2 regions of the Vescimonas fastidiosa genome follow, and region 1 is predicted to be linked to the other one. Evidence: a T-box and tRNA genes for the amino acid it is inferred to sense, from the RefSeq annotation. Region 1 holds a T-box; the other holds one or more tRNA genes.
What was found. The T-box of region 1 lies ahead of tyrS (tyrosine--tRNA ligase). A T-box ahead of a tRNA ligase gene usually reads a tRNA of that ligase, here a tRNA-Tyr.
Positions count from the first base shown of each region.

Region 2: it has a tRNA-Tyr gene. The T-box ahead of tyrS (tyrosine--tRNA ligase) is inferred to sense a tRNA for this amino acid. The anticodon was not compared.

Region 1 covers NZ_AP023415.1:614,402-630,168, forward strand. The annotation lists gene KI236_RS02990 (TlyA family RNA methyltransferase) at 1-465, shown strand, start outside; gene KI236_RS02995 (NAD(+)/NADH kinase) at 472-1,359, shown strand; gene argR (arginine repressor) at 1,349-1,801, shown strand; gene recN (DNA repair protein RecN) at 1,819-3,489, shown strand; T-box leader at 3,543-3,791, shown strand; gene tyrS (tyrosine--tRNA ligase) at 3,859-5,082, shown strand; gene queA (tRNA preQ1(34) S-adenosylmethionine ribosyltransferase-isomerase QueA) at 5,201-6,226, shown strand; gene tgt (tRNA guanosine(34) transglycosylase Tgt) at 6,251-7,384, shown strand; gene yajC (preprotein translocase subunit YajC) at 7,476-7,934, shown strand; gene KI236_RS03030 (hypothetical protein) at 8,061-8,486, shown strand; gene KI236_RS03035 (hypothetical protein) at 8,811-9,431, shown strand; gene xerD (site-specific tyrosine recombinase XerD) at 9,453-10,334, shown strand; gene KI236_RS03045 (transketolase family protein) at 10,409-11,335, opposite strand; gene KI236_RS03050 (transketolase) at 11,340-12,149, opposite strand; gene KI236_RS03055 (tyrosine recombinase XerC) at 12,296-13,312, opposite strand; gene KI236_RS03060 (amidase domain-containing protein) at 13,880-15,208, shown strand; gene KI236_RS03065 (phosphate acyltransferase) at 15,284-15,767, opposite strand, start outside.
Region 2 covers NZ_AP023416.1:188,560-204,326, reverse strand. The annotation lists gene lpdA (dihydrolipoyl dehydrogenase) at 1-208, shown strand, start outside; gene KI236_RS08130 (lipoate--protein ligase) at 287-1,282, shown strand; gene KI236_RS08125 (AI-2E family transporter) at 1,611-2,777, shown strand; gene KI236_RS08120 (metal-dependent transcriptional regulator) at 3,072-3,443, opposite strand; gene nifS (cysteine desulfurase NifS) at 3,688-4,875, shown strand; gene nifU (Fe-S cluster assembly scaffold protein NifU) at 4,892-5,326, shown strand; gene KI236_RS08105 (RrF2 family transcriptional regulator) at 5,391-5,813, shown strand; gene KI236_RS08100 (RluA family pseudouridine synthase) at 6,397-7,314, opposite strand; gene lspA (signal peptidase II) at 7,283-7,783, opposite strand; gene ymfI (elongation factor P 5-aminopentanone reductase) at 8,052-8,786, shown strand; gene KI236_RS08085 (XRE family transcriptional regulator) at 8,850-9,602, opposite strand; tRNA gene KI236_RS08080 (tRNA-Tyr) at 10,116-10,200, opposite strand; tRNA gene KI236_RS08075 (tRNA-Thr) at 10,217-10,292, opposite strand; gene KI236_RS08070 (hypothetical protein) at 10,398-10,631, shown strand; gene KI236_RS08065 (sigma-70 family RNA polymerase sigma factor) at 10,612-10,908, shown strand; gene KI236_RS08060 (YitT family protein) at 11,064-11,945, shown strand; gene KI236_RS08055 (TetR/AcrR family transcriptional regulator) at 12,024-12,572, shown strand; tRNA gene KI236_RS08050 (tRNA-Leu) at 12,704-12,788, opposite strand; gene KI236_RS08045 (pyridoxamine kinase) at 13,001-13,846, shown strand; gene KI236_RS08040 (gamma carbonic anhydrase family protein) at 13,929-14,417, shown strand; gene KI236_RS08035 (S1 RNA-binding domain-containing protein) at 14,753-15,175, opposite strand; gene KI236_RS08030 (septum formation initiator family protein) at 15,214-15,504, opposite strand; gene yabQ (spore cortex biosynthesis protein YabQ) at 15,501-15,767, opposite strand, start outside.

The DNA.
Region 1 (15,767 bases):
TACGGGCAGCTGGATTGGAAGCTGCGCAATGATGCGCGGGTGGTATGCATGGAGCGGACCAACGCCCGATACCTGACCCACGAGGAGATTCCGGAGGAACTGGACTTTGCCTCCGTTGATGTATCCTTTATCTCCCTGAAGCTGATTTTTCCCGCGCTGTATGGGCTTTTGCGGGAGGGGGGCGAAATCGCCTGCCTGATAAAGCCGCAGTTTGAGGCCGGCCGGGAAAAGGTGGGAAAAAAGGGTGTTGTCCGAGACCCCGCCGTGCATTTGGATGTGCTGGAGCACTTTCTGATCCATGCAAAGGAAAATCACTTTACAGTGCTTGGAATTACTTATTCTCCCATACGAGGGCCCGAGGGAAACATCGAATACCTGGGCTTTTTGCGCAAGAGTGAGGAGCCGGATGCGGCGGTGGATCTGCAGGCTATCGTGGAGGCATCTCACACAGCCCTGAAGGAGTAAACGAATATGAGTAAGCCGAAGAAAATCATCCTGTGCCCCAATCCTTACAGGGACAAGGATATGACGGTGGCCGCCCGGTCTAAGGAAATTCTGGACCAGGAGGGCTTTGAGACCGTGGTGTGCCTGCCCTTTCAAAAGGAGGGGTATGGCGCGGAGCTGGGTGTTCCCATCCAGCAGCTGGACCGGGAAATTAAGAGGGCAGACCTGCTCATTGCCTTCGGCGGCGACGGGACCATTCTGCACCTGGCCAAAACGCTGGCCATGAACCGGGTGCCGGTGCTGGGCATCAACCTGGGAAGCCTGGGCTTTATGTCTGAGCTGGAGCCGGACGAATTGGAGCGGCTAAGAGACCTGAAAAACTGGGATCTCTCCATTGAGAACCGCATGATGCTGGATGTATCCGTGGTGCGGGACGGTCGTACGGTGTATAATACCATTGCCCTGAACGACGCGGTCATCTCTAAGGGCTCCATCGCCCGGGTGGTGCGGCTGGAAATTTACACGGAGGAGGGCTTTCTGACCTGGGTGGGAGGCGACGGCGTCGTGATCTCTACGCCTACCGGCTCCACCGGCTACTCTATGGCCACCGGCGGCCCCATTGTGGAGCCTACGGCCCGGAACATTCTCATCAGCCCCATTTGCCCGCATTCCACCCGTTCCAGCAGCTATGTGCTGGATCCGTCCCATGTGATTCATGTGAAGGCCCCGGATGCCAACAGGAAATTCGTATACCTTTCCTCCGATGGCAGCAAGGCCTTTTCCCTGAAAAACAACGACACGGTGCAGGCAAAGCTCTCCAGCCACTCTATGAAGCTGGTGCGCCTGTCAAAAAAGAGCTTCTGCGAGATCCTGGATAAAAAAATGGCTATGGAGGCTGCAAAATATGAAAAATGACCGTCAAAAAACGATTCTTTCCATCATTGCCGAGGAAACGGTGGAGACCCAGGAGCAGCTTCTGTCGCTGCTGCTGGAACGGGGCATTGTGGCAACCCAGGCAACGATTTCCCGGGATATTAAGCAGCTCCACCTTGTCAAGGCTCCGGCAGGGCAGGGGAAGTACCGCTATGCGGTATCCGACCATGGGTCAAAAATCCATGTGGCGGATAAATTGCAGACCATTTTCCGAGAGAGCATTGTAAATGTGGATTACGCGCAAAACCTGGTGGTCATCCACACCATGTCGGGTCTGGCTAACGGGGCGGCGGCTGCCCTGGACGGCATGGAGATCGACCAGCTTATCGGCACCCTGGCCGGAGACGACACGGTGCTGATCATTATGCGTGACAATGAGAGCGCCGCGGAGCTGGCCACCAGCATCCGAACGATGCTGCACTGAGACGAAGGGAGCACAATATGCTTGATCTGCTGCATATTGAGAATATTGCCATCATTGAGCAGGCGGACATCGCCTTTCGGCCCGGATTCAACGCCCTGACGGGTGAGACGGGCGCGGGCAAGTCCATTGTCATTGACGCCCTCAGCGCTGTTTTGGGGCAGAGAGCATCCCGGGAGCTGATCCGCACCGGGGCGGATCATGCCTTTGTGAGCGCAGTGTTTTCCCATATCCCCGAGGGGTTGGGAGAGGACCTGGGCGTAGCGGACGCCCAGGAGTGGCTATTGCAGCGGGAGATCTACACAGACGGGAAAAATGTCTGCCGCTGCAACGGGCGGCCCATGACCGTGACCCAACTGCGCACCCTGGGCAGCCGCTTGCTGAACATCCACGGTCAGCACGACGGGCAGCAGCTTCTGGACGAAACGCAGCATATTGTATACCTGGATCAATACGGAAGGTATGAGCCTTTACAGTCGGCTTACTCTGCGCAGTTTTCTGTGCTGCAGGATATCCGAAGGAAGATATCCGACCTGGAGATGAATGAGGCGGAGAAGGAGCGGCGGATGGACTCGCTGCGGTTTCAAATTGCCGAGCTGGAGCGGGCTAAATTGCAGCCGGGTGAGGACGAGGAGCTCAGTGAGCGGCGAAATCTGCTGCGCAACAGCGAGAAATTCATCTCTGCCTTACAGGGGGCTGACTTTTGCCTGAATGGCGGAGACAACGATGCAGGAGCTCTGTCGCTGCTGCGACAGGCGCAGGAGCATCTGGCCTCGGTGCGGAACCTGAGTGATAGCTTTTCGGAGCTTCACGACCGCCTGGAGGGAATTTACAGTGACCTGTATGACATTGCCTACACGGTACAGGACAAAAAGGAAGAATTTGAGTTCACGCCCGGAGAGCTGGATGCCGTGGAGGGCCGATGCGACCTGCTGTACCGGCTGAAAAAGAAATACGGCGCTACAGTGGAGCAGATGCTGGAATACTTGGATAAGTGCCGGCAGGAGCTGGACGAGATGACCTGCGCCGACGACACCCTGGCGCACCTTAAAAAGCAGGAGGAAAAGGCCCGGAGGGAGGTCATGGCGGCGGCCGGTGAGCTGTCCCGACAGCGAAAGGCCGTAGCTAAGGAGCTGGAGCAGCGGATCTTAACGGAGCTGCGGGAGCTGAACATGGGCTCCATCCGGTTTGAGGTGGCCTTTGAGGAAAAGAAGCCGGATGCCAGCGGCATAGACGAGGTGCGGTTTTTGATGTCGGCCAATGTGGGCGAGGACCTGCGGCCCATTCAGAAGATCGCCTCCGGCGGCGAACTGGCCCGGATCATGCTGGCTATGAAGAATGTTTTTTCCAGTCAGGAGCGCATCGGAACCATGGTATTCGACGAGGTGGACACCGGCGTTTCCGGCCGGGCGGCCCAAAAGGTGGCGGAGAAAATGGCGCGCATCTCCCGGGAAAAGCAAGTGCTGTGCGTGACCCATCTGCCTCAGATCGCGGCCATGGCCGACACCCATTTCTCCGTGGAGAAGGGGGTAAGCGATGGGCGTACCTTTACAAAGGTGCAGGAGCTTTCCCGGCAGCAGCGCCGGGAGGAGCTGGCAAGGCTCACCGGCGGCGAGCAGCTCTCCCAGACCATGCTGGACGGGGCCGAGGAGCTGCTGGCAGCGGCGGAGAAGTTCAAAAAAACCGTGTGAGAAACGGTTGACAAATGCGAAACCGTTTAATATAATGGTAAATAATTTCATATACCACAGTGCTGATGGGAAGAAGTAGCGCTTTTTGACCCCTGCCAAGAGAGACTCCGGGCGGTGCGAGGAGGAGAGGGGAGAAGCGGTGAATACATCCCGGAGCTGCCTTCCAAACGGACAAAGATCTCAGTAGGAATGTGTCGGGTGCGCCCGTTACAGCGTTTGGGTGTCTGACACCCAGTGAGGCCGCTGACCGTGAGGCTGCGGCGAATATGAGGTGGTACCGCGATTTTTACATCGCCCTCTGTCTATGGAGACAGGGGGCGTTTTTTCTCCTGTCGGAACAAAATTCACAGAAGAAAGGAACAAAGAGACATGGGTATTTATGAGGAATTGGTTGGCCGGGGGCTCATCGCTCAAGTGACCAACGAGGACGAGATCCGTGAAATGGTGAACAACGGAAAGGCAACCTTCTACATTGGATTTGACTGCACAGCGGATTCGCTGCATGTGGGGCATTTTATGGCCCTGTGCCTGATGAAGCGGCTGCAGATGGCCGGAAACAAGCCCATCGCCTTGATCGGCGACGGCACCACCATGATCGGTGACCCCTCCGGGCGGACGGATATGCGCAAGATGCTGACGAGAGAGGACATTGTTCACAACGCTGAGTGCTTTAAGCGGCAGATGGAGAAGTTTATCGATTTCTCCGATGACAAGGCACTGATGCTGTATAACTCCGAGTGGCTGATGCCGCTGAACTACATTGAGCTGCTGCGGGAGGTAGGCGCGTGCTTCTCTGTGAACAATATGCTGCGGGCGGAGTGCTACAAGCAGCGCATGGAGAAGGGCTTGAGCTTCCTGGAGTTCAACTACATGATCATGCAAAGCTACGACTTCTACTACATGTTCCAGCACTATGGGTGCAATATGCAGTTCGGCGGAAACGACCAGTGGTCTAATATGCTGGGCGGCACAGAGCTGATTCGCCGTAAGCTGGGTAAGGACGCCCACGCCATGACCATTAACCTCTTGCTGAACTCCGAGGGCAAGAAGATGGGCAAGACCGCCTCCGGCGCCGTGTGGCTGGATCCTAACAAGACCAGCCCCTTTGAGTTCTATCAGTACTGGCGGAATGTGGATGACGCGGATGTTATTAAGTGCCTGCGGATGCTGACCTTCCTGCCGCTGGAGGAGATTGACGCTATGGCCGACTGGAAGGATGCCAAGCTCAACGAGGCCAAGGATATTCTGGCCTACGAGCTGACGAAGCTGGTACACAGCCAGGAGGAGGCAGACAAGGCCCGAGAGGCGTCTCGGGCACTGTTCTCCGGCAAGGGGGACGCCACGCATATGCCGGCTACCCAAATTGCGGCAGAGAAGCTGGCAGACGGCAAGATCGGCATTATGGCACTGCTGGTGGAGTGCGGACTGTGCGCGTCCAACAGCGAGGCCCGGCGCTTGGTGCAGCAGGGAGGAATCAGCGTGGACGAGACAAAGGTGGAGTCCATCGATGCAACCTTTGACGCAGAAGCTCTCAGCGGTGACGGCGTTATCATCAAAAAGGGAAAGAAAGTGTTCCACAGAGCATTTATCTGAGATTTGACTAAATCGGGCTCTTCGCCGCGGCGGGGAGCCCTTTTTCCTTGAAATTGAACACGGGATATAGTATAATGGCATGGAATAAATTCCATATGAGGAACCGGGATGAAACAATATGAAAACAAGTGATTTTAATTTTGAACTGCCCCAGGAGTTGATTGCACAGACGCCTATTGAAAAGCGGGATGCATCTCGTCTACTGGTGCTGGATAAAAACAGCGGTGCTTGGGAGCATCGGCATTTTTATGATCTGCCGGATTATCTGCACAAGGGAGACTGCCTGATTTTGAACGACTCCCGTGTGCTGCCGGCACGGCTTCTCGGGCAGCGGCTGCCGGGAGGCGGCGCCTGCGAGGTGCTGCTGCTTATTGACCGAGGTGATAAGACCTGGGAATGCTTGGTTCGGCCCGGGAAGCATCTGCGCCGGGGAGCCAGGCTCAGCTTCGGTGACGGAGAACTGACAGCGGAAGTGACCGAGGTTTTGGAGGGCGGAAACCGGCTGGTAAAGTTTAACTATGAGGGGATCTTTCTGGAGGTGCTGGACCGGCTGGGGAAAATGCCCTTGCCGCCTTACATCAAGGAAGAGCTCCAGGACCGGGAGCGGTATCAGACGGTATACTCTAAGGTAGTCGGCTCGGCGGCGGCACCTACGGCGGGGCTGCACTTTACGGAGGAACTGCTGCAAAAGGTGCAGAAGATGGGCGTGAAGGTAGGTTATGTAACGCTCCATGTGGGGCTGGGTACCTTTCGGCCTGTAAAGGAAGATGACATTACAGACCACCTGATGCATAGCGAATACTGCGTGATCCCCCAGGAAACTGCGGATCTGATCAATGAGACGAAGAAAAATGGGGGCAGGGTTATCTGCGTAGGAACCACCTCCTGCCGAACGGTGGAATCCTGGGCCGGAGAGGACGGTACCATGCGTGCCTCGGCAGGATGGACCAACATTTTCATCTATCCGGGATATAAGTTCAAGGTCTTGGATGCACTTATTACCAATTTTCATTTGCCGGAATCTACACTTATTATGCTGGTATCGGCTCTGGCGGGCCGCGAAAATGTATTGCGTGCTTATGAAGAGGCCGTACGGGAGAGGTATCGGTTTTTCTCCTTCGGCGATGCGATGTTTATTCACTGAATTCTGAATCAAGGAGTTTATTCCATGTTTAAGGTCATTAAAAAAGAGGGAAGTGCCCGGCGGGGCGAGTTTCAGTGCGCCCACGGGGGTGTAGTACAGACGCCGGTTTTTATGAATGTAGGCACCCAGGCGGCTATCAAGGGAGGGCTCAGTGCCTTTGATCTCAAGGACATCGGCTGCCAAATCGAGCTGTCCAACACCTATCATCTGCACCTGCGGCCCGGGGACGATGTGGTGCGACAGATGGGCGGACTGCACCGGTTTATGCGGTGGGACGGACCCATCCTGACAGATTCCGGCGGGTTTCAGGTGTTTTCCCTGGCCAGCCTGCGCAAAATCAAGGAGGAGGGCGTGACCTTTGCCTCCCATCTGGACGGACATCGCATTTTTATGGGACCGGAGGAGAGTATGCAGATCCAGTCCAACCTGGGCTCGGATATCGCTATGGCTTTTGATGAGTGCGTGGAAAATCCGGCGACCTACGAGTACGCCAAGGCCAGCTGTGAGCGGACGCTGCGGTGGCTGGAGCGGTGCAAAAAAGAGCATGACCGTCTCAACGGGCTGCCGGGCACCGTGAATCCGGGGCAGATGCTATTCGGCATTAACCAGGGGGCTACCTTCCCGGACCTGCGCATTTGGCATATGCAGGAGATCGCAAAGCTGGACTGCGACGGCTATGCAATCGGGGGTCTGGCTGTTGGTGAGCCTACGGAGACTATGTACGAGATCATTGAGGCGGTGGAGCCATATATGCCCGCAGACAAGCCCCGGTATCTTATGGGTGTGGGCACGCCCAGCAACATCATTGAGGGTGTGGCAAGGGGAGTAGATTTCTTTGACTGCGTGATGCCGGCTCGAAACGCTCGACACGGAAAGCTCTTTACCTGGCAGGGGACGCTGAACATCAAAAACGCCAAGTACAAGCTGGACGACGGCCCCATTGACCCGCAGTGCGACTGCCCGGTGTGCAGGCAGTTTAGCCGGGCTTATGTTCGGCATCTGTTTGCAGCGGAGGAGATACTGGCCATGCGTCTGGCGGTAATGCATAACCTGTATTTTTATAACAAGCTGACCCAAAAAATCCGGGATGCACTGGATGAGGGACGGTTTGCGGCATTCCGAGCGGAGTACAGCGAAAAGCTTTCACAAAAGATATGAAAAGAATCCGTGAACAGACCGAAAAGGTCTTGCAAAATTCCCGGTGATTCTGTATAATACAGTCATATTGTAAAAAAGGAGATTATGTCCCATGTTTGAAATCGCATATGCGTCCAGTTCCGGTACCGCCGCCGGTGGTAGCGGAATGACTTCCATCCTGATGATCGTTGTCATGCTGGCCATTTTCTATTTCCTGCTGATCCGTCCCGAGAATAAGCGCAAAAAGCAGGCTGAGGAAATGCGCAGCTCCCTGAAGAAGGGCGACTGGATCACTACCATTGGCGGTGTGTATGGCCGCGTGGTCACCATCACGGACCGCACTGTTGTTATTGAGACCAGCGAGGATCGGGTTCGTGTGGAGTTTTTGAAGTCCGCCATCGGTTCCGTGGGTACCCTGGATGAGCAGGCTGCCGCTGCCGCCGCTCCCCGCCGCGGTAAGAAGGCCGCTGAGCAAGTGGAGGAGGAGGCTCCCACTGCTGAAGTGGAAGCACCTGCCGAAGAGGAGACGACCGCTGAGGAAGCTGCTCCCGCCGAGGAAAACAAGGAATAATCCCAGCGTGTCGAAAAATTCTTTTCGCCTTGCTGCCTAAGTTTTTGAAACTTTGAAATAGCTTCAAACATAAATTAAAACCTCTCCCAATATGCTGAAACAGCATGAGTTGGGGGAGGTTTTTTTATGCGCATCGGGACATGGATCAACAAGAGGGTAGGGCTGGGTCTGCTGCTCAGTGTGTTGCTGTGCGTGGCGGGTGCGGCACTGGGGGCCCTGCTGGAGAGTAAAGAACTATTGCAGGAGAGCCAGGAAGGTGTGTGGATGTGCGTCACCTGGGCCGTGGCGGCCTTCGTAGGCTGCCGCTTTTCTCTGCAAAATACGGAGGGGAGGCTGGCTCACATCGCCGTGCAGGGCGCGCTGCTGTATCTTGCAGTGTGGTGCGGAGCGCTGGCCGCCGGAACCGATATGCAATTTAGAACGAACGGGTGGTATATTACAGCCTGTATATGGGGCGGGGCGGTGGTCTCTGCCATACTGCCGGAGGGAAAGAAAAAGAAAAGAAGAAGCAGAACGGCCGGAAAACACAGGGGCAGGAAGGGCCGTCAATAGACAAATCCTCCAAAAATACGCTTAGGACGATTATTTTTAAAGAGAGAGCCGTTATTCGACGGACTTCGATTGGCGGCGCAAGATGTTGTGCCGACGGGATGGAGGTGCGTCCATATTTGGATGGAAGCGGGTGCGAGAGAGGCGGTTTTTTGTCCGGTTTCGTTTGTTTACATAATTCAGTTTACATAACTTTTTGGCATAAATGGAGAAAAAAGAAAATATGCCGCAAAAGCCTTGCTCTTTTTGTTTTTTTGGCTTATAGTATAGATGTTTTCTTCTAAAAGGTGCGCTTGTCTCATAGGTATAGAGAGAGGTGAGCGCTACATGAGAGAGAACCGCTTAGCAAAACGAGTCGGTCGGACGAGGGGACGGCTTGCCCCGGAGCTGCTGCTATTAAGTGTGGCATATGGGCTGGGGCTGACCGCCGGGCACTTTATCGGGCGGGCTGCCGGAGCAGATGCGGAGATCCGCACCTATTTAGCTGCATATGCCCAGGCTCTCGAGTCCGGCAGCACCGTGACGGCGGCATCCCTTTTGGGCGTGGCTATGGCATACTATCGGATGCCGTGCGCTGTTTTTTTCTGCAGCTTTTTACGCAATGCAAATTATTTCTTTTGCGGGATATTTTTACTGGAGGGCTTTCTGCTGTCCTACGCCGTCGCGTGCTTTTCCGGTGCGCTGGGGCAGCAGGGAGTTTTGATTTCCCTGTGTACGCTGGGGATTCGGGCAATGTTCGTCCTCCCGGTATCGCTGTTTTTGGCTTTGCACAGGCGAAGGTCTGCGCCGGGAATTGCCGGACGGCGGGCGACCAAGCAGCTGTCTCTGCAGCCGGGTCGGGTGGGCCGATTCTTATTTTTGATCCCGGCGCTGCTGGCTTTGGGTGGGCTGTGCGAGTTGACCTTTGTACCGAAGCTGACGGCACTGGCACTGAAATTCATTGCATGATTATCGGAAAGGAGTGAGGGTGTGACGGATTATCTGGCGCTGTACTGCAGCTATTTGACAACGGAAAAGCATGTGTCCGCTAACACCATCAGCTCCTATATGCGGGATCTGACCCAGTACCAGCAGTGGCTGCAGCAGAAGAAATCAGACCTCAGGCGGGCGAAAAATGCAATGCTGCAGGAGTATTTGACAAGACTGGAGCAGCTGGGAAAATCGCAGGCTACCATGAGCCGGTTTATGGCGTCGTCCAAGTCCTTCTACGCCTATATGTTTGCCAAGGGTTACATAAAAACAAACCCCACCGCTGCCCTGAAAGCGAAAAAGGTGCAGCGAAAGTACCCGGAGATCCTCACCAACAAGGAAGTAGAATTGTTTTTGGAGCAGCCTAAGTGCGTGGATGAGAAGGGATTCCGGGACCACGCTATGCTGGAATTGCTGTATGCCACAGGCATCCGCGTCTCGGAGCTTATCAGCCTGGATGTGGACGACCTGAATTTGCCTGCCGGGCTGGTGGTCTGCCGCAGCAAGGGTAAGGAGCGGAGTATCCCGCTATATCCCGGTGCGGTGAAGGCACTCCAGGATTATGTCGCGCACATCCGGGAACGGATCGTAACCAGCGACGAGGAAAAGGCGCTGTTTGTGAACATGAACGGAGAGCGCATGACGCGGCAAGGCTTTTGGAAGATCATAAAGTATTATCAGGAGAAGGCAGAAATCAAAAAGGACATTACGCCCCATATGCTGCGCCACTCCTTTGCTGCGCATTTGCTGGAAAACGGGGCAGACCTGCACTCTATTCAGGAGATGCTGGGCCACGCAGACATTTCCTCCACACAGATCTACACACATATTGTAAAAAAGCAGCTGAAGGATGTTTACCAAAAGGCCCATCCTCGTGCATAAAAATACATTTTTATATACAAAAATCCCGACGGAAAAACTCCGCCGGGATTTGATTTTTAAAGAATAAATAGAGGTTACAGTGCGGATTTGATAGAGGCCGCGATCTGGTCGAAGGTGAGACCGTATTCCCTGAGAACATCCTGCGCCTTGCCGGACTGGCCGAACTGATCGTTCACACCGATCTTCTTGAACTTGCAATCGACCTCGCCCATGAGCACCTCGGCTACGGCGTCGCCCAAGCCGCCGATGACACTGTGCTCCTCCACAGTGACCACCTTGCCGCACTTCCGGGCGTACTCGGTGACGCAAGCAGCGTCAATAGGCTTGATGGTGTGTACATTGATGACAGCGGCATCGATTCCGTCGGCGGCCAGAAGCTTGGCGGCCTCCAGGGCCTCGGCAACCATCAGGCCGCAGGCAAACACAGCCACATCCTTACCCTCCCGGAGTACATTGGCCTTGCCGATCTCGAAGGGGTAATCCTCCTCGAACACGGGGGTGGCCAGGCGGGCGGTGCGCATATAGGCGGGACCCCGGAACTCAGCCAGGGCCAAGGTGGCCTTGCGGGCTTCCTTGGCATCGGCGGGGACAATGACCGTCATGCCGGGAATCAGGCGCATGAGGCCGATATCCTCCAGGCACTGGTGACTGCCGCCGTCTTCACCCACGGATACGCCGGCGTGGGAGCAGCAGATCTTCACATTGAACTTGGGATAGGCGATAGAGTTGCGGATCTGCTCATAGGCACGGCCTGCGCCGAACATGGCAAAGGTGGAGCAGAAGGGAATAAGGCCCATGGTGGAAAGGCCAGCGCCGATATCCATCATGTTGCACTCGGCAATACCGCAGTCGAAGAAGCGGTCGGGATAAGCGGCTTTGAAATGCTTGGTCATTGTGGCGCCGGCCAGGTCAGCATCCAGCACCACAACCTTATCATTGGCGGCACCCAGCTCTACCAGAGCCTTGCCGTATGCCTCGCGGGTCGCAATTTTTTCACTCATGGTCTCAGTCCTCCAATTCCTGCAAAGCCTGCTGACGCTGCTCGGCGTTGGGCGCCTTGCCGTGCCAGCCCACTTGATTCTCCATAAAGGAAACACCCTTGCCCTTGACGGTGTGGGCCAAAATACACTTGGGCACACCGGGGGTGTGGGGCGCAGCCAGAGCTTTTTCGATGGCATCCAGGTCATGGCCGTTGATCTCATACAGGTCGAAGCCGAAAGCCCTTACCTTGGCGGGCAGATCACCCAAAGACATGACCTCATCGTTGGTGCCATCGATCTGCAGGCCGTTGTTGTCGATAATAACAGTGAGATTATCCAGGTGATAGTGGGCGGCAGACATGAAAGCCTCCCAGATCTGCCCCTCCTGACATTCGCCATCGCCCAGGAGCGTGAACACCTGCGTATCCTTGCCCAGTTTCTTAGCACCCAGAGCCATACCTACGGCAATGGAGCAGCCCTGGCCCAGGGAGCCGGTGGAGGCGTCCACGCCGGGGACCTTCTTGCAGTCCGGGTGACCCTGGAGAATGCTGTGAAGCTGACGGAAGTTGGCGTACTCGCTGCGATCGATGAAGCCAAGACTGGCGAGGACAGCATAGTAGCAAGGAGCGCTGTGGCCCTTGCTCAGGACAAAACGGTCCCGATCCTCCCATTTAGGATTTTTAGGGTCCAGGCGCATATGATTATGGAAAACGCTGGTCATAAGCTCCACGGCTGACAGGGAGCCGCCGGGGTGGCCACTGCCGGCATTGGCCGTCATGTTGATGATGTCACGGCGAACCTGGCGACAGATTTTGGAAAGTTCGGCTGTATTCATATGAGACCTCCATTTAGTGAAATACACAGTCTTTATCGTACATCATTTGGTACATAAAGTCAAGAATCGGCAGGGATTTGGATCGCGAAAATCAAACAAAGGGCAGGGAAGGGAGTAGGGAGGAGGACATAAAAGAAATACCGGGATCAATCCTCAATTTTCCCTTGTATTTTAACCTTTGACAAGGGATTTGCCTTTGCAGCTACACGCAGAGATTCGTTATCAATATGCGTATAAATTTCGGTGGTATTCAAATGCTCGTGGCCCAAAACCTCCTGGACGGCCTTTACATCCACCCCGTTTTGCAGCATAAGGGTGGCGGCTGTATGGCGCAGCTTGTGGGCGGAGTATTTTGTGCTGTCCAGACCGGCATCGGACAGATGTTTTTTTACAAGATTATGGACTGTGGCGCGGCTGATACGCTGGCGGTTGCGGGAGACAAACAGCGCATCCTGATCTTTGCCGCCCACCACCGGACGAACCTGTAAATAGCGGTCTAAGGTGTCCTTGCAGGCTTGATTCAGGTAGACAATACGGACCTTATTGCCTTTGCCCAGAATACGGAGGGCATCATCCTGAATGTCGGAGCGGTTGAGTCCGATGAGCTCGGAGATGCGCAGACCGCAGTTGAGAAACAGGGTCAAAATGCAGAGATCGCGCTCACGGTTAGGGCCGCCGACACCTTGCAGGAGGCGGACACTCTCATCCAGCGTCAGGTAGCGAGGCAGAGTTTTCTTGATTTTGGGTGAGTCGATATCCTTAATGGGATTATCAGGCAGCAGATGGACCTTGTTACAAAGATAGTTAAAAAAAGAACGAAGTGTAGCCACTTTTCGGGCACGGGTAGAGGCAGAAAGTCCTTTCTCAGAATGATCGCTGTTAGGCCGGTTCAGACGATCTCGACTGAGGTAGGCCAAGTAGCTGTAGACATCCGTAAGGGTGATGGAGCCGATGAACTCGATGCCAATGTCGCGTATGTCGATCTCATCCAGAGGACAGTCCGCAAGAGCCGGATCTCGGAGCTGCTTCATATAGCGGAAGAAATTGCGCAAGTCCAGATAATATTCATCAACGGTTTTTTGAGAATGGGCTTTCACCGTTTCGTGGTAAGACAGAAACTCCAACAGGATCTTTGGTGAGTCCGCTCGGTAATTCATGGCCATGATATAGCACCTCACTTATAAATTCAAATATATCGCATATCAAAAGGATTCGCAAGAGCAGAAATGGGGGCCGAGAGGTATTTATAGCTGCGGACGGCAAAATCCGTCCACTCAATTAAACAAAATTTTTATTTTGTTTAATTGACAGTGTGAAAAGAAACAGGGGCTGCTGTGGCTCCCCCGGCTGGATTCAATTCTACCATGCAGCTTTCCAAGCGTCAACTAAGCAAAATAATTGTCTTGTTGAGTTTGTTATTTATTTATGGTGGCCTACGAACTCCGTGGGTCTACCGCAGCAGTTACGCATTGATGGTCAGATTCTATTGAAACCACCGTGTGTGCCTGTGTACACACACGCTGGTTTTCTTTACCGCACTCAGACTGCGCGAAAGGCACCTCTTTTTCCTCCCCCCCTCAACGAGCTCTTGGTGGGTTCAATAGGCAGCATTGTAAACTCCAACCTGGCAAATGATTCAAAAAAGCTTGCATTATAACCTGTAAATTGGTATAATTGTATAGGACAGTGCGAAAAATGGCAAATTTTGACAGAGGAAAGGATCAGAAATCATGAGACTGAGAAAAATAGCAGCGTTTCTCATGGCTGTGCTTATGGCGCTTTCACTGCTGGCTTGCGGATCGGAAAATGAAACAAATCCCGCCACTTCCAACGAAACATTTATCCCCGAGGAAATCGTCGAAAACACATCCGCAGGCGAGTCGGAGCACGAGGACAAGGAGAATGTTGACCGCTCCGACAGCGCTGCCGGGGCACCTACATCCGCACCCGCTTCTGAGCCTCAACAGGAAACCAAGGTTATTGAGACTTCGAAACCACAAAGCAAGCCAATGCCTAAAGACACCTCCGCCAAAAGAAGTGACGGCTTGACTGAAAATCAGTATAGCAAAATTACAGATTATCTTGATTCGTTTTATTCCTCTATCGGTGACTTTAGTGTTAGCGTAAAGCCCGACTTATTTGCTTCAGACAGTATTGAGAAGTTAGAAACGACAATTTGGAATAGCATGATCGCTGTTCGCGAAAGATCTCTCATTGACTTACATATAAATTATTACAATTTTAGCTTAAGAATAGCGGACATTCGTACTCTCTCTCCCTCAAAGGTCGAGATCGAAGTTTGGGAAAGCTGCGATCAGCAATATGCGGGACTGTCTGTGCTATCCAGAGAGTTTGATATTGAGCATCACTTTACCCTGGAGCTTGGGGATGACTCCATATGGCGGATCAGCAACCACAAATCTGAGTGCAACCCCTTTTATGTATTCAAATATGATGCGAGCAGTAACTCCGATGTTAAAATCGGTACTGTTTTAAGCAACATTGGAATGCGGAATGCACAATATGGCGGCGAAATCAAGGAGGAACCGGCCTGCGATCATCCGTACAACAGAGCCACTGCAGTGGAGTATGCCCGTCAATGGGTAAACGCAAGGAATCCAAACTACAAGGCATATGACGCGCTCGGTGGTAATTGCATGAATTTTGCGTCCCAGGTGCTGCACGCGGGTGGGATCCGGCAAACGGATGGTTGGTTTTTTGAAAGTCCAAAGAGATTTTACAGGTCGTGGATCAATGTGGATGGGTTTACAGCCTATGCCACATCGGCTTCGCCCGACAAGCTGCTTTGCGATGTAAATGCAAACTATTATTCCGGGCAGCCGGGGGATCTTATTTTGATGGGCATTGACAGCCCGACCAATCATGCCACGATTATTTGCGATGTTGTAAAAGACGGTGACGGCAGGACGGTGGATTATCTGCTGTGCTCTAACACATCGAATCTTGAAAACTTTCCGGCCAGCGCCTACTATTATACCAACCAACGATTGGTTCAGATTTTCGGCTGGAACGATGTGCCTGCAGAAAAATTGCCCTGACGCGAATGGGACTTCTCCCCTTTTTGCACAAAAATACCGGGAAGCGGCTTGCCTCCCGGTATTTTCATCTTAAATTCAGCAGCCCTTGATGCAGCGGAGGACAGCCATGAGGATGGAATAATACTTGCTGTCCGGGGTATCGGCACGGCTGGTGATGACCACCGGGCAGGAGGCACCGCAGATGGTGCTGGCCATGGTCTTACCGGCGATATAGGTACAGGCCTTATAAAGCACATTGCCGATCTCGATGAAGGGGACCAGCAGGATATCGGCCTGACCGGCTACGGGGTCGTGGATGGCCTTATGCTTCACAGACTCCATGGAAATAGCACCGTCCAAAGCCAGGGGGCCGGAGATGATGCAGCCCGGAACGCCGCGGCGGGCAATCTCGGCAGCGGTAACGGTGCTGGCCATCTTCTCGGTGACATTCTCCACAGCGGAAAGAACGGCCACCTTGGGGCAGTCGTTACCCAGGGCCTTTGCTACAGGCAGGGCATTTTCGACGATGCCGATCTGGGTGTCCACATCAGGATTGATATTGATGGCGGCGTCAGTGATC
Region 2 (15,767 bases), on a different replicon from region 1:
CGCCGGGGCCGAGTACGGCGAGATTTTGGGTATGCATATCATCGGGCCCCGGGCCACCGACCTCATCGCTGAGGGCGCTTTGGCCATTGAGGGCGAGATGACCCTGGATGAGATCGTCGACACCATCCACTCCCACCCCACCGTCACGGAGACCATGCGCGAGGCGGCTCTGAACGCCGAAAAGCGCGCCATTCACACCAAAAACTGAGTTCGCATTACTCTATCCCTCCGTGAGCTCTCCTCTCTCACTCTCGGAGGGATTTTTTCACCGACAGGAGGACACCGTATGCAGCACGCCGTACACTATTTGGAAACGGGCTCCCGGGACCCGTATTATAATCTTGCCTTTGAGGAATATGTGCTGACCCACCGCACCCGGGGCGACTATCTTCTGCTCTGGCAGAACGACAACACCATCGTGGTGGGGCAGAACCAGAATACCGAGGCGGAGATCAACCGCCCCTTCGTGGAGGCCCATCACATCCATGTGGTGCGCCGCAGCACCGGCGGCGGCGCGGTCTACCATGACCTGGGGAATCTGAATTATTCCTTCATCACCGACGCCGGAGACAGGGCTGCCTTAAGCATGGCCCGGTTTACGCAGCCGGTGGTGGAGGCGCTGCAGGGCCTGGGCCTGCAGGCGGAGGCCTCCGGTCGCAACGATATTTTGGTGGAGGGGCGCAAGGTCTCCGGCACGGCCCAGCGGCTGTGGGGAGACCGTATCCTCCACCACGGCACCCTGCTCTTTGACGCCAATGCCGACATGGTGGCCGGGGCCCTGCAGGTGGACCCGGAGAAGTTTCGCTCCAAGAGCACCAAGTCCGTCCGCAGCCGTATCGGCAATATCCGCAGCTTTTTGAAGCAGGATATGGATATGCCCGCCTTCTGGGCCTATCTGAAGGAAACTCTGGCCGGCAGCGGCATGGTGTTTGACGCTCTGACAGCCCAGGAGCTGGCCCAGGTGGATGCGCTGAAGGCGGAGAAATACGACACCTGGGAGTGGAACTATGGCCGCTCTCCCCGGTTCGATATGACCGCCAAGCGCTACTGGGACGGCGGCTGCCTGGAGGTGGGCGTGTCCGTGTCCCGGGGCCTTATTACGGATGTGATCTTCCACGGGGATTTCCTGTCTGTCAGCAGCCTGGAGCCGCTGACAAAGGCTCTGCTGGGTACGCCCTTCCGCCGGGAGGAGGTCTGCCGGGTGCTGGAGCGCTATCCGGTGGCGGACCTCTTTGGCGGCATTACCCGGGAGCAGGTCCTGGACACCCTGTTCAGCGACTGAGGCCGCCTGCAGGCGCAAATACCCTCTCTTCATGCGGAGGAAAAGGAACATTGTTATTTCCCATAATATGGAATATAATATAGATGGAGGAATAGTATCTGCCGGAGAGGAAGCACACAGGCGACGATTTCGTGATCCGCTTTCATTTGCTCTCCCCTTTTCCCCTATAGCGGCGCCCCCGGCGGCTTCGGCCTCCGGGGGCACCGCGCTTTTTATGGGATCGGCACGGAAAATTTCCTTTTTCTACATAGAATCTTCACAGATGCTATGGTATAATAGGTGTAATTAGGTGCATTTCGGTGCAATTTCGGAGAAGGGTGGGTTCCATTTGGAGCTGAATAAGAAGAATTTTAAGTGCATTTTACTGCTGGTGCTCTGCGCCATCCTGCTGTACTGGGGGCTGAATAATCTCTCTGCCCTGAGCGCAGTGGTGGACAGCTTTTTCTCTTTGCTGGCGCCGCTGCTGCTGGGCATCTGCGTCGCCTATGTGGTAAACCTGCTGCTGAAGGTGGTGGAGCGGCTGTGGGACAAGGCCTTGGCCAAGGCGCCGGAGATATGGCGGGGAAAGCTGAAGCGCCCCATCTGCCTGACGCTGACCATGCTGCTGTTTTTGGGCATCATCTTCGCCATTATCTTCATTCTCATCCCTCGTCTGGAGGAGGCCGGGGCCACGCTGGTGGCCAATGTGCCCGTCTATGTGGATCAGCTTCAGAGCTGGTGGAACGGGGTCATAGCCTTTGCAGCGGAGCGAGGCGTCACATTGCCGGAGCTGTCTATGAACGCCGACAACGCCACCAAGGTGCTGAAGGACTTCCTCACCAACAACGGCGACAATGTGGTGAATACCACCCTGGGCATCACCACCTCCATCCTGGGGGCGCTGGTGAATTTCCTGCTGGCGCTGGTATTCTCCGTGTACCTGCTGGCCCAGAAGGAAAAGCTGCTGGCCCAGAGTAAGCGCCTGCTGCTGGCGGCCATTCCCAAAAAGGCCGGAAAGCGCACCATGCATATTTTGAAGATCACCAACAACGCCTTTTCCAGCTTTGTCACGGGGCAGGTGACGGAGGCGTTCATCCTGGGCACCCTGTGCTGCATGGGTATGCTGATACTGCGCCTGCCCTATGCGCTGCCGGTGTCGGTGATCATCTGCTTTACCTCCCTTATCCCCATTTTCGGCGCGTGGATCGGCGCGGCCACCGGGGCGTTCCTTATTGTATTTGTGAGCCCCATCAAGGCCCTGACCTTCCTTATCTTCCTGCTGATCTTGCAGCAGGTGGAGGGAAACCTGATCTATCCCAGAGTGGTGGGCAAGTCCGTGGGCCTGCCGGGGCTGTGGGTCCTGGCGGCGGTGACCATCGGCGGCGGTGCTTTCGGCATTGCGGGGATGCTCCTGGGCGTGCCGATATGCTCGGTGGTTTATGTGCTGGTGCAGGACTTTGTCCGCTCTCAGCCTGCGGAGGATGACGAGAAGCCCGTGCCTCCCGAAACAGAATAACACCATATAATAAAAGGACCGGCCCCGGAAACAGGAGCCGGTCTTTTTTGAAGCAACAAAAGCCTCGCAGAGTTTGCGTCCGCAGACGCGAAAAATTAAAATCATTTTTCACCGCGACATGTGCGTGGGGAAAAATACCTCTCAGGCTGCCAGTGTGGAATTTTTGCGCCTCGCGCAAAAATTATGCGCGCAGCAGACTGCAAACCCTTTGGCAGAAAAAACGAAGTTTTTTCGCCAGTATAAAAGAAGGACCGGCCCCGAAAATGGGGTCGGTCCTTTGGCTTAGGGGCTGATTCAGTCCTTATGCGCCTGGGCGTGGCGGCAGATGGCCGCAAAGGTCTGGGGGCTGATGTCGTGCTCGATCTTGCAGGCGTCGGTTTCCGCCGTATCCCGGTCTACACCCAGGCGGACCAGGAAATCGGTGAGGGTCCGGTGCCGGTCCAGCATCTCCTGGGCAATGGCCAGGCCGCTGGGCTCTAAGGTGATAAGGCCGGTTTTATCCATGGTGATGTAGCCGTTTTCCCGCAGGCGCTTGGTGGCATAGCTGACGCTGGGCTTGGTGACACCCAAATGCTCCGCCACATCGATGGAGCGGATGAAGCCGTGCTTCTTCTGCATCATCAGCATGGTTTCCAAATAGTCCTCCGAGGATTTCTGAATTTCCATATAGGCACACTCCGTCTTTTCATTATGCTTGCGTCCGGCGAAAAAGTTTCGGGCTTTCTGCCAAAGGGTTTGCGGTCCGAAACTTTTCCGATGATCATTATGTTTAGGTTAGCACAGCGCCGGAAAAAATACAAGAGGCATTCAAAATATTTTACTAAAACCTATTGACAAAGTATGCTTTTAGAGGTATTGTAAACATACCTAATAAGTAGGCTTTAGTTTTTCATACCAGGAGGACCAGCGTATGACCATTTATACCGATAACGCCGCCACCACAAGAATGAGCGACACCGCCGTGGCCGCCATGCTCCCCTGCCTGCAGGGCAACTACGGCAACCCCTCCAGCCTGCACACCGTGGGGCAGCGAGCCAACGAGGCGCTCCAGAGCGCCCGGGAGACCGTGGCCCGGTGCCTGGGCTGTGACCCCAAGGAGATCATCTTTACCTCCGGCGGCAGCGAGGCCGACAACCAGGCCATTATCTCCGCTGCCCGGTTTGGCGCCCTGAAGGGCAAGAAGCACATCCTCTCCACCGCCTTTGAGCATCACGCCGTGCTGCACACCCTGAAGAAGCTGGAAAAAGAGGGCTTTGAGGTGGAGCTGCTGCCTGTGGGCACCACCGGCACCATTACCCCGGAGCAGGTGGCTGCGGCCATCCGTCCCGACACCGCCTTGGTGACCATTATGTACGCCAACAACGAGATCGGCTCCATTCTGCCCATCCCGGAGATCGGCGCGGTGTGCAAGGAAAAGGGAGTCCTGTTCCACACGGACGCCGTGCAGGCGGCGGGACACCTGCACATTGATGTCCGGGCGCAGAACATCGACATGCTCTCCCTCTCCGGCCACAAGTTCCACGGGCCCAAGGGCTCCGGCGTGCTGTACGCCCGCAAGGGTATCCCGCTGGTGAACATCATCGAGGGCGGCGCCCAGGAGCGGGGCAAGCGGGCCGGCACGGAAAATCTCCCGGCCATCGTGGGCATGGCGGCGGCCCTGCAGGAGGCCTGCGACCATATTGACGAGAACGCCGCCAAGGTCTCCGCCCTTCGGGACAAGCTCATCGCGGGCCTGTCCAAAATTCCCCATTCCGACCTCAACGGCGATCCGGTACACCGCCTGCCCGGCAATGTAAACTTCTGCTTTGAGGGCATTGAGGGAGAGAGTTTGCTGCTTCTGCTGGATGCCAAGGGCATTTGCGCCAGCTCCGGCAGCGCCTGCACCTCCGGGTCCCTGGACCCCAGCCATGTGCTGCTGGCCATCGGCCGGCCCCACGAGGTGGCCCACGGGTCTCTGCGGCTGAGCCTGTGCGAGTGGAACACGGAGGAGGAAGTGGACATCATTTTGCGGGAGGTCCCCAGGGTTGTGGAGTACCTGCGCAATATGAGCCCCATGTGGAAAGACCTGGTCAGCGGCAAGAAGCCGTTCATGCTGTAATAAGGAGGCAATTATCATGGCACTGTATACCGACACTGTAATGGACCATTTCATGCATCCCCGGAATGTGGGCGAGATCAAAGACCCCAGCGGCGTGGGCGAAGTGGGCAACGCCAAGTGCGGCGACATTATGAAAATGTATCTGGACATTGAAAACAATGTGATCAAGGATGTGAAGTTTGAGACCTTTGGCTGCGGCAGCGCCATTGCCTCCTCCTCCATGGCAACGGAGATGATCAAGGGCAAGACCGTGGAGGAGGCCCTGGCCATTACCAACAAGGATGTGGTGGATGCTCTGGGCGGCCTGCCCGCCCACAAGCTGCACTGCAGCGTGCTGGCCGAGGAGGCCATCAAGTCCGCCGTGAAGGATTACTACGACCGCAGCGGCATCCCCTATGACCACAGCCAATTTCCCGACTGCGAGAGCTGCGAGGGCTGCCGGATGGTGTGAGACCCCTTGTGAGAGGGATAAAATTGTGGTATTATGACCCTGTGAAGAGGGAGGCGTGTAAGGAATGAAAATTTCCACCCGGGGTCGGTACGCCCTGCGAATGATGCTGGACCTGGCGGAAAACCAGGGAAGCGGCGTAGTGGCCCTGAAGGACATTGCCGCCCGGCAGGACATTTCCAAAAAGTACCTGGAGCAGATCATCCCGGTGCTGAATCGGGCGGGCCTGCTGCAGACCTCCCGGGGCTTTCAGGGGGGCTATCGCCTGGCTAAGGACCCGGCGGACTACACGGTGGGGGAAATTCTCCGGGCCGCCGAAGGGGGACTGTCGCCGGTGGCCTGCCTGGAGCACTCCCCCAACGCCTGTCCCCGCTGCCATGAATGCGACACCCTGCCCATTTGGGCGGGTTTGGAGCAGGTGGTGAACGAGTATTTGGACAGCATCAGCCTGCAAAGCGTTTTGGACGGACGAAAGAAGATAAAAGGATAAAAAATTCCCGCGCCGGATTTCCGGCGTGGGAATTTTTTCGGATGGGGTAATCGCAGGGCGGGGCGTTACAAGAGGTGCGGTACGGCGGGAGAATCCCCCAGTCACGGCTTTGCCGTGCCAGCCCCCTTTAGGCAAGGGGGCCATAGACGGGGGATGCGGATTGCCACGGGCGCGTTGCGCCCTCGCAATGACAGGGGGGCAAGGGGGGCGTAGGGGAGGGGCTCTGCCCCTCCCGCGGGCGGGGTAGAACCCCGCCCCTACGAAAGCGATTGTAGGGGCGGACGACCCTGTCCGCCCGGGCCCGGTAACGCAACACTTTGTAGGGCAGGGCCCGTGTGCCCTGCCGTGGGTGCGGGAAATGAATCCCCCAGTCACGGATTTGCCGTGCCAGCCCCCTTTAAGCAAGTGGGCCGAGGGGACGGGGGAGCGGATTGCCACAGCCAGTGTGCGCACTGGCTTCGCAATGACAGAGAGTTTTACAGGGCTGCGGTACGGGTGCGAATAACAAACCGGGCGGGGGTTTATCCCGGCCCGGTGCTTGCCCTTTATCTTTCCGCTTATCCATGTCGCCTTTTCTCTTGGGTTAGCGTTGACTTTGCAATTTCTTCAGCATTTTTGTGAATTCCTCCGGCAAGGGGCAGGTGAGGGTGATTTTCTCCCCGGTGGAGGGGTGGAGAAACTGCAGGCCGGTGGCGTGGAGGCACTGGCCCGTCAGACCCGGCACGGGCTTTTTGGCCCCGTACACCGTGTCCCCCAGGATGGGATGGCCGATATAGGCCAGGTGTACGCGGATCTGGTGGGTGCGGCCTGTTTCCAGCCGGCAGCGCAGGTGGGTGACGCCCTGATAGCGGGCGATGACCTCCCAGTGGGTCACGGCCCGGCGTCCGTCCGGCACCACGGCCATTTTTTTCCGGTCGGTGCGGTGGCGGCCGATGGGGGCATCCACGGTGCCGCTGTCCTCTTTGAAATTGCCTACGGCCAGACACTCGTAGGTCCGGGCCAGGGTATGGTCGGCCAGCTGGGCGGCCAGGCAGGTGTGGGCGGCGTCGTTTTTAGCGGCGATGATGAGGCCGCTGGTGTCCCGGTCGATACGGTGGACGATGCCGGGGCGCAGTTGGCCGCCGATGCCCGAAAGGCTCCCGGCGCAGTGGTGCAGCAGGGCGTTGACCAGGGTGCCGTCCGGGTGCCCTGGCGCCGGGTGGACCACCATGCCCACGGGCTTATTCACCACGATTACATCCGCATCCTCGTAGACCACCTCCAAGGGGATGTCCTGGGGCCGGGCCTCCGGCTCCTCCGCTTGGGGAAGGGTCACGGAGACCGTTTCACCGCCGGTGAGGCGCGCACTTTTCCCGGCGGGCTTACCGTCTACGGTGACAAGGCCGCCCTCAATAAGCCGGGCCGCCGCCGAGCGGGTCAGGTCCGGGAGCCGGGCGGCCAGGAAAGCGTCCAGCCGGGCCCCGGCGGATTCAGTTGTGGCCGTCAGGGTCCTTGTGTCCATGGGTGCGCTCCTTCTTGTCATATTTATCGTAGAACCACAGGTAGTACACCGCGCCCAGCACGGCGCCCACCACCACGAAGCAATCCGCCAGGTTGAAAATGGGGTAGTCAAACAGGGGCGAAATGTCCAGCATATCCACCACATAGCCCCGGAGGACCCGGTCGATCATATTGCCCAGGCCGCCGCCCAAAAGGAACAGACCCGCCGTGACGCCCAGGGGATGGCGCACGATCTTCTTAATAAGCAGCCAGGCTACGGCCACCATCAGCGCACCGGTGACCACCAGCAGCACCACCACCTTGCCCGAGAGACTGGACCAGGCCGCGCCGTAGTTGTGCAGCCGGGTCAGCTGAAGAAAGCCCGGGATCAGCTCTGCGCTCTCCCCCAGGGCCAGATGGGTCACCGTCCAGTATTTCAGAGCCTGATCCAGTCCGATGAGGACCGCCAGCAGCCCAATGCTCCACACCATATGCAATACTCCTTTATGTCAGCGTGTCGAAAAAGTCTTTTCGCCCCGCTGCCTAAGATTTCAATGGTGAGGGACACCCCTCTTGGGTTTCCCTCACACGCCCTTCCTTACCGTTATCGTAATGGCACCACTTTATCGGCAGTCCGGTTTCGCTGTTTGCTGCTCTTATCATACACGCATCTCCGGAAATTTGCAACGGCGTTCCTTGCGCTTGCGGGGATATTTTGCTATACTATTTTTAATATGTTATTTTGGAGGGTGGAAAATTATGGAAAAGATCGCGTTGGTCACCGGGGCGTCCCGGGGTATCGGACGGGCTGTGGCGACAGAGCTGGCACACCGGGGCTGGGCCGTGGCCATCGGCTACCGGGTGCGCCGGGACAAGGCGGAGGAGCTGGCGGCGGCGCTGACGGCGGAGGGCTGCCGGGCCATGATCTGCCGGGCGGATGTGTCCCGCCGGGAGGAGGTGGAGGAGATGGTCCGCACGGTGGCGGACACCTTCGGGCCCGTCTCCCTGCTGGTAAATAACGCGGGCATCGCGGGCCAGTGCCTGTTTCAGGACCTGACGGATGAGCGCTGGCACGAGTTTTTCTCCGTGAATGTGGACGGAGCCTTCTACACCAGCCGGGCGGTGCTGCCCGCCATGCTCCACGAGCATGAGGGCTGCATTGTGAATATATCCTCCATCTGGGGTCAGCGGGGCGCCAGCTGCGAGGTGGCCTACTCCGCCACCAAGGCGGCCCTCATCGGCCTGACCCGGTCCCTGGCGGCGGAGCTGGCACCCAGCCACATCCGGGTGAACTGCGTGGCTCCGGGGGTCATCCGCACGGATATGCTGAATGAGCTGCCCCCGGAGCTGCTCCCGGAGCTGGCACAGCAGACGCCTATGGGCCGCCTGGGAAGGCCCGAGGATATTGCCGCGGCGGTGGCGTTTTTGGCCGATCCGGCGGCGGATTTCATCACCGGGCAGGTGCTTACCTGCGATGGAGGTTTTATCCTTTAAAAACTGTCAAAAAATTTTCGGAGATGTTGCCGTAAGGGGGGCAACATCTCCGTTTTTCGCTTTTTATATAGGGAGAGGAAGGTTGTGGAGCATCACCCGGCCAAAGCAGGTGAGGCTGCGGCCGCTGCCGGCGGTGAACACCTGGTCGGCATCGCTGCGGCTGCGGTTCAGGGAAAAGAGATACACGGTGCCCAGGCTGTCCCGGTAGTACTGCTTGCAGAGCATATCGCCGTCTACGCAGAAAATGCCCACATCGCCGGAGCGCAGGGGATCGTGGTTTACATACACCACGGACTCGTCCCGGATGTAGGGCTCCATGCTGTCGCCCTGGATGCGCACCGCCAGCTCCGCCCCCACGGGAACCTCCCCGTCCACGGTCAGCAGTTGGTAGTCCTCGCCGAACACCGGGGCCGCATAGCCAGCCGCCGCCGGGGAACGGTACAGGGGGATGGTCCGCTGCTCCGAGGCAGGCCGATCCTGCTCCGCCTCCGCCTGCAAAACCCCCAGGGCATCCAGCATGGTACACAGGGTCTGCCGGGCGGTGAGGCCCAGCTCCCGGTATTTCCGGAGGAGGGACGCCTCCTCGCTGCTGACGCCCTCTCCCCGGCGTCCGGCGGCGTAAAAGTCCCGGTACAGGTAGTTGGGCTCCACCTGCAGCACATCGAATAGCCGCAGCAGCACGCTCTCCCGGGGGGCACTGACGCCGGTTTCATAGTTGCCCACTGCCGAGCCGGTGATGCCCAGCTTCTGGGCCAGCTCCTCCCGGCTGTAGCCCAGCTCCTTGCGCCGCCTGCGCAGCTGCTCTCCGAATCCCATACGCGTTCCTCCCGTTCTGACATGATTCGACATCTTCAGACACAGTGTACCCTATTTTCTTGTGCTTGTCAACCAATAATTACAAGAAACTTGTAAATTAAGTATTGACACAACAAGAAACTTGTGATACCGTAAGAAGCAAGACAAGAACCTTGTGACTAATAGAGAATACTGTGAGAAAAGTTGTTCCCGGGAGCGGGTGCAAGGGGACGGAGAACGGATTGCCACACCAGTGACATCGGTCACTGGTTCGCAATGACAGGGGGGTTACAAGGGGTGCGTGTGCGGCGGCACACATGGGTGCCGCCCTACGAAGTGCTTACCGATAGGATTTTGTAGGGGGCGATGCCCACATCGCCCCGCGTCCGTTACAAGGGGCGCGGAAGAGCGGGCGGGGTAGAACCCCGCCCCTACGGAGGGGCACAAGGAATGCGGTAGGGCGAGGGGTTTGCGTGGAGGAGAATAGCGAAAAGCGCAAAAATAAAAAGCCGATCGCTTTTGCAATCGGCTTTTTGGTGGGGGATGGTGGATTCGAACCACCGAAGGCATCGCCAGCAGATTTACAGTCTGTCCCCTTTGGCCACTCGGGAAATCCCCCATATTATCTATGAAATTGGAGCTGGTGGACGGATTCGAACCCCCGACCTGCTGATTACAAATCAGCTGCTCTACCAGCTGAGCTACACCAGCACAACAACCAGCGAACATTATGCTACCACAAACCGCGAGCTTTGTCAACAAAAAAGTGCATTTGGCCCGCAAAATTTTTACATATGGAAAAGGAGAACGGAGACTATGACACTACAGCAGCTATCGTACCAGTATCAGGAGCAGGCCCGGGTTCTGCACCAGCGGATCGTGGATCTGCGCCGGGCCCAGGCCCAATGCGAGAGTCGGGAGAACGAGGAGCATCTGCGCCAGCGCATCCGGGACCTGGAGCCGCTGCACCGGGAGTCCCGCCAGCTGGCGGAGCTCACCGCCCGCTATTACGACAGGGGGTATCACAAAAATGCGTACTACACCCTCTGAGGCCTTCGACCCCATCGACATCGCCAGCCTGTGCCTGTGGCGGCAGGAGGAGTCCGGCGACAATCGGGAGCGCATCCGCCGTCTGCTCAGCAACCTTCCTCTGGCGGTGCAGCAGGAGCTGACGCCTAGGCAGCGGGAAATTCTGCGGCTGCGCTTCACCGGCGGCATGAGCGTCACCGCCATCGCCGAAAAGCTGGGGCTGAACAAGTCCACCGTGTCCCGGTCCTTAGCCCGGAGCATAGAGCGGCTTTATAAGTCCCTGCGCTACAGTCTATAACCCTTACGGCGCAGGGGCTCCTCCCCTGCCAGCTCCGCAGCACATCTGCGGGAAAAACCCGGATGGTTTTTCCCGCAGTCGGATTTTTTTCTATTGACATTTGGCCGGGAAATGGGAATAATGAGAAAAAGGACAGATAGAAGGAGGAGCATATCATGTTCAGCAAAGCGCTGCATAACCGCTGGGCGCGCCTGGGGATAGGAATTCTGGGTGTGCTGCTGATGGCTATATCCATAAACCTGTTTGTGGTGCCGCACAATCTATACACCGGCGGTCTGCTGGGCTTCTGCCAGCTGTTTCGCTCCATTTTGACCCAAAGGCTGGGCGTGGACCCGGGCTTCGACATCTCCGGCGTTCTGTACCTGCTGCTGAATATACCGCTGCTCATACTGGCGTGGAAAACCATGGGCCGGGGCTTTGTGGTGCGGACGATGACCTGCACGGTGTGCTGCTCCCTGTTTCTGACTATGATACCGGTGCCGGCCCACCCCATCGTGGAGGACACCCTCACCAGCTGCCTCCTGGGGGGCATGGTCAACGGCTTTGCCGGGGGCATCGTGCTGACCTGCGGGTGCAGCAGCGGCGGATTTGACATCCTGGGCCTGTACATGAGCAAGAAGGGTAAGGGCTTCACCGTGGGCAAGTTCAGCATCTCCTGCAACGCCGTGCTTTACGCCCTCTGCCTGGTGCTCTTTGATGCCGCCACCGCCATCTATTCCACCATTTACACGGTCTTTAACAGCCTGTTTCTGGACCGGACCCACCAGCAGAGCATCACCGTCCAGGTGCTGATCTTCACCAGGGAGAAGCACACGGAGCTGCCCAAGTTTATCATGGAGCGGCTGGAGCGGGGCGTGACCTACTGGCAGGGCTACGGCGCCTACACGGATCAGCCCCTGCAGGTGCTGTGCGTGTGCCTGAGCAAGTACGAGATCCAGACCCTGCAGCAGGAGGTGCGCAAGGTGGACCCCAATGCCTTCTTCATCGTGCAGGAGGGAGTTCGCGTGGGCGGCAACTTCGAGAAGCACCTGAGCTGATGGGCGAAAGCCCTTGCATTTTGGGGGCATTTCCGATACAATACAGACAGAGACACTGACTGCACAGGAGGTGCCGCTGTGGCACTGTACACGAAAAAGCTCATTATGACCGCCTTTGCGGAGATGCTGGAGGAGCTGCCCTTTGACAAGATCACCGTGGCCGCTCTGGTCAAGCGCGCCGGGGTCAGCCCCAATACCTTTTACTACCACTATGAGGATATTTACGCCCTGCTGGACGCCTGGTTTCGGCAGGTGGTGGAGTTCTATGCCCCGGCAGACTCTTTTTTGGAGTGGAAAAGCGCCACTAAGGCTGTGCTGCACCGGTGCAAGGACCATCCGAAGGTTATATATCACATTTTCGACGGCCTGTCCCGGGACCGGATGGAGCGATATATCTTCTCCTTGACGGACGATGTGTTTTACCGCCTGGCTCGGCAGGCGGCCCAGGGACGGGAGCTGCCCGAGGAGCGGGTGCGCAGCGTGGCGTCCTTTTGCCGCTATGCTTACATCGGGTTTGTGATGCAGTTTTTCTGGAACCGTATGGAAAACGACATCGATACCAGCGTGGACCGGCTGGCCGACCTGTTTGACAGCTTCCTGGCCAGCGCTGTGCAGGTAGAGGCGTGAGGGCTTCGGTACAACAATGTGAATCAACGGAAAAAGCCGCCTTTGGGCGGCTTTTTTGGAGAGGGCCGATAAGGGGTAGGATCTGCGCTAACGATAAAAATTTAGCCGCCGCAAGAGAACCTGCGGCGGCCTGGTGCGGGCATGGGGACTCGAACCCCAACGCATCACTGCACGAGAACCTAAATCTCGCATGTCTACCAATTCCATCATGCCCGCGTTTTCTCCGAAATTATAGCACATTCTTTTCCCGTACACAAGATTTATTTCGGGAGGGCCGATAAAGTGGTGAGATTGCAATGGCGGTAAGGAAGGGAGTCTCTTGCCGCGGGCCTCATCTGGTATTATCCGTCAGCGCAAAACTGGTCCTGTTTTTATATCCGGAATCATGGTATACTATTCGTAATTAACCGCTAAACGGAGGAATGACAATGAAGCGAGTGGCAAGCATACAGGACATCTCCTGCCTGGGACGATGCTCCCTGACGGTGGCGCTGCCGGTGCTTTCGGTGCTGGGGGTGGAGTGTGCGGTGATCCCCACGGCGGTGCTGAGCACCCACACCATCTTCCCGGATTTCACCTGCCGGGACCTCACCGACGAGCTGCTGCCCATTGCTCGCCACTGGCAGAGCCAGCAGGTGCATCTGGACGCCCTCTGCAGCGGTTACCTGGCCTCACCCCGGCAGACGGAGGCGGTGTGTCAGGTGTTTGACCTGCTTCGCGCCCGGGACACCCTGGTGGTGGTGGACCCGGCTATGGCCGACCACGGCCGGCTCTACAAGCCCTTTGCGCCGGATTTTCCGCAGTACATGAAAAAGGTTTGCGCCCGGGCGGATGTGCTGCTGCCCAATCTCACCGAGGCCTGCCTCCTGACGGACACACCCTACCGGGAGGAGGCGGACGAGGCGTTTATACGGCAGCTGCTGAAAAAGCTCTCGGCCCTGGCACCCCGGGTGGTGCTTACCGGGGTCAGCTTTGATGAAAAGCGTCTGGGCGCCATGTCCTATAACCGGGAGACGGACCGTTATTTTTCCTATTTCAACGAGAAGGTCCCCGCCAGCTTCCACGGCACCGGCGACATTTTCACCGCTACGGTGCTGGGCGGCATGATGCAGGGGCGCAGCTTGGAGCAGGCGGTGGCCCTGGCGGTGGACTTTACCCTGGAGTGCATCCGCTGCACCCGGGCGGACCCGGAGGCAAGCTGGTACGGCGTGGAGTTTGAAAAGGCCCTTCCCTGGCTGGCAAAGCGGGGGGCTGAGGAAATGAAACAGGGATAGCGGGGCGGCGTGCCACGCGCCCTGTATTTACAGCTGTTATATCCGGGAAAACGCATCCCGGAGGGAAAAAGGAGGTTCCTTTATGATTGAGAAAACCAAGCTGCCCCAGGCCGCCTTTGTGGCGGAGAATGCCACCGTCCGGGGCCATGTTACCGCCGGGCCGGGCAGCAGCATCTATTTTGGCGCGGTGATCCGCTCGGAGTCGGAGGAGACGCTTATCGGCCCCGACACCAATATCCAGGACAACTGCGTCCTCCACACCGATGCGGGCTTCCCCATCCGCATCGGCCGGGGCTGCACCATCGGCCACGGGGCCATTCTACACGGCTGCACCATCGGCGATAATACCCTGGTGGGTATGGGCGCCATCGTGCTCAACGGTGCGAAAATCGGCCGGGACTGCATCATCGGCGCCGGGGCCCTGGTGCCCCAGGGGATGGAAATTCCCGACGGCAGTCTGGCATTCGGCTCCCCGGCCAAGGTCCGCCGGGCTCTGACGGAGGAAGAGGTGCGCTCCAACCGCGCCGCTGCCGAATTTTACTGCCGGGAAGCGGCAGAGTATGCAGAGTAAGCGATACCATCGGTTGACAAGGGCAAACACGCCTGCCAGTGCGCCTTTGCGGCGCTTTTTGCCCTTCTCACCTTGGCGGGCGCCAGCCCGCCTGCGGCTCAAAAGCCAAAAATCGCTCGGAAATCCATCGCTGGCAGGTGCGAAGCAGTTTTGCCGCGCAGAAATACGTCCAGACAAGGAAAGACCCGCAGGGAATACTTGTCGTATTTCCAAGGGGCTTGACGCGGTATGGGCGTATTTCTGCCCGTCAAAACCATGTTTGCCCTTGTCAACCGATGGTAGGCCCGTATAGACATAGGAAAAGCTCCCCGCCCTTATCGTGCGGGGAGCTTGCTTTACTTTCTGCGGCGGCCGCCGCGTTTACCGGCTATGTAGCGGTTGAGCTCAGACTGCTTGCTGTCGGACACGGACATAAACTGCTTGAGCTTGTCCTCAAAGGTCTGCTCCGCCGGCTCCGGGGGCGCGGCGGGGGTAGGCGCGGTCCGGCGGGCAGGGGCTTCCCGACGCCCGGGACGCTGGGGACGGGGCATGGCCTGCTTGATGGAGAGGTTGATCTTCCCCTCCGGCGTGATGGCCAGTATCTTCACGGTGACCTCCTGGCCCTCTGTCAGAAAATCATGCACATCACTGACAAAGGTGGGGGCCACCTCCGAAATATGCACCAAGCCGCTTTTTCCCTCCGGCAGGGCGATGAACGCCCCGAACTTTGTGATGGTGGTCACCTTTCCGGTGACGATATTCCCAACCGCCAAATCCATAAATGTGTGTTTTTTCTCCTTTAGCCCAGTCTCTCCACTCAGTGGTTTACATCATAAAAAATGCGCTCGCCGTCCTCGGCCAGGCCCAACTGATCCTTGGCCAGGCCCTTGATAAACTCCTTGTCATCGGCCTTGCTCAGGTCGGACTCCAGGTCGCTGTTTTCTTTTTTCTGCTCCTGCAGCTGCTGGCTCACGGTCTCCCGCTGGGCCTTTGCCTCGCCCAGCTGCCCGTATACACGGATGAGCTGCACAGCCACCACGGCCAGCAGCACCACCAGCACAACCAGGGTAATGGGTGCGCTGCGCTTTTTCTTCCTTGCCTGCTTCAAGCGTCCTTCGCCTCCTTCGCCGCATTTTTCTTCCTGTACAGTTTTATTTTACCGATTTTTTTCAAAAAGGCAATATTTTTTTGCGCTAAAACCAATACTTTTTTACAAAAATGCAAAAAAAGTATCACCGGGCGGCACAGCCAGCGGCCCGTCTGCGCCGCCGCGCCCCACCAAAACTGCCACACGCCCCGAAAAAACGGGGCCAGGAGCTGCCGGGAGAGGAGGGCGCCCAGGGCTGTGCAGGGCAGCACATAGAGCCGCAG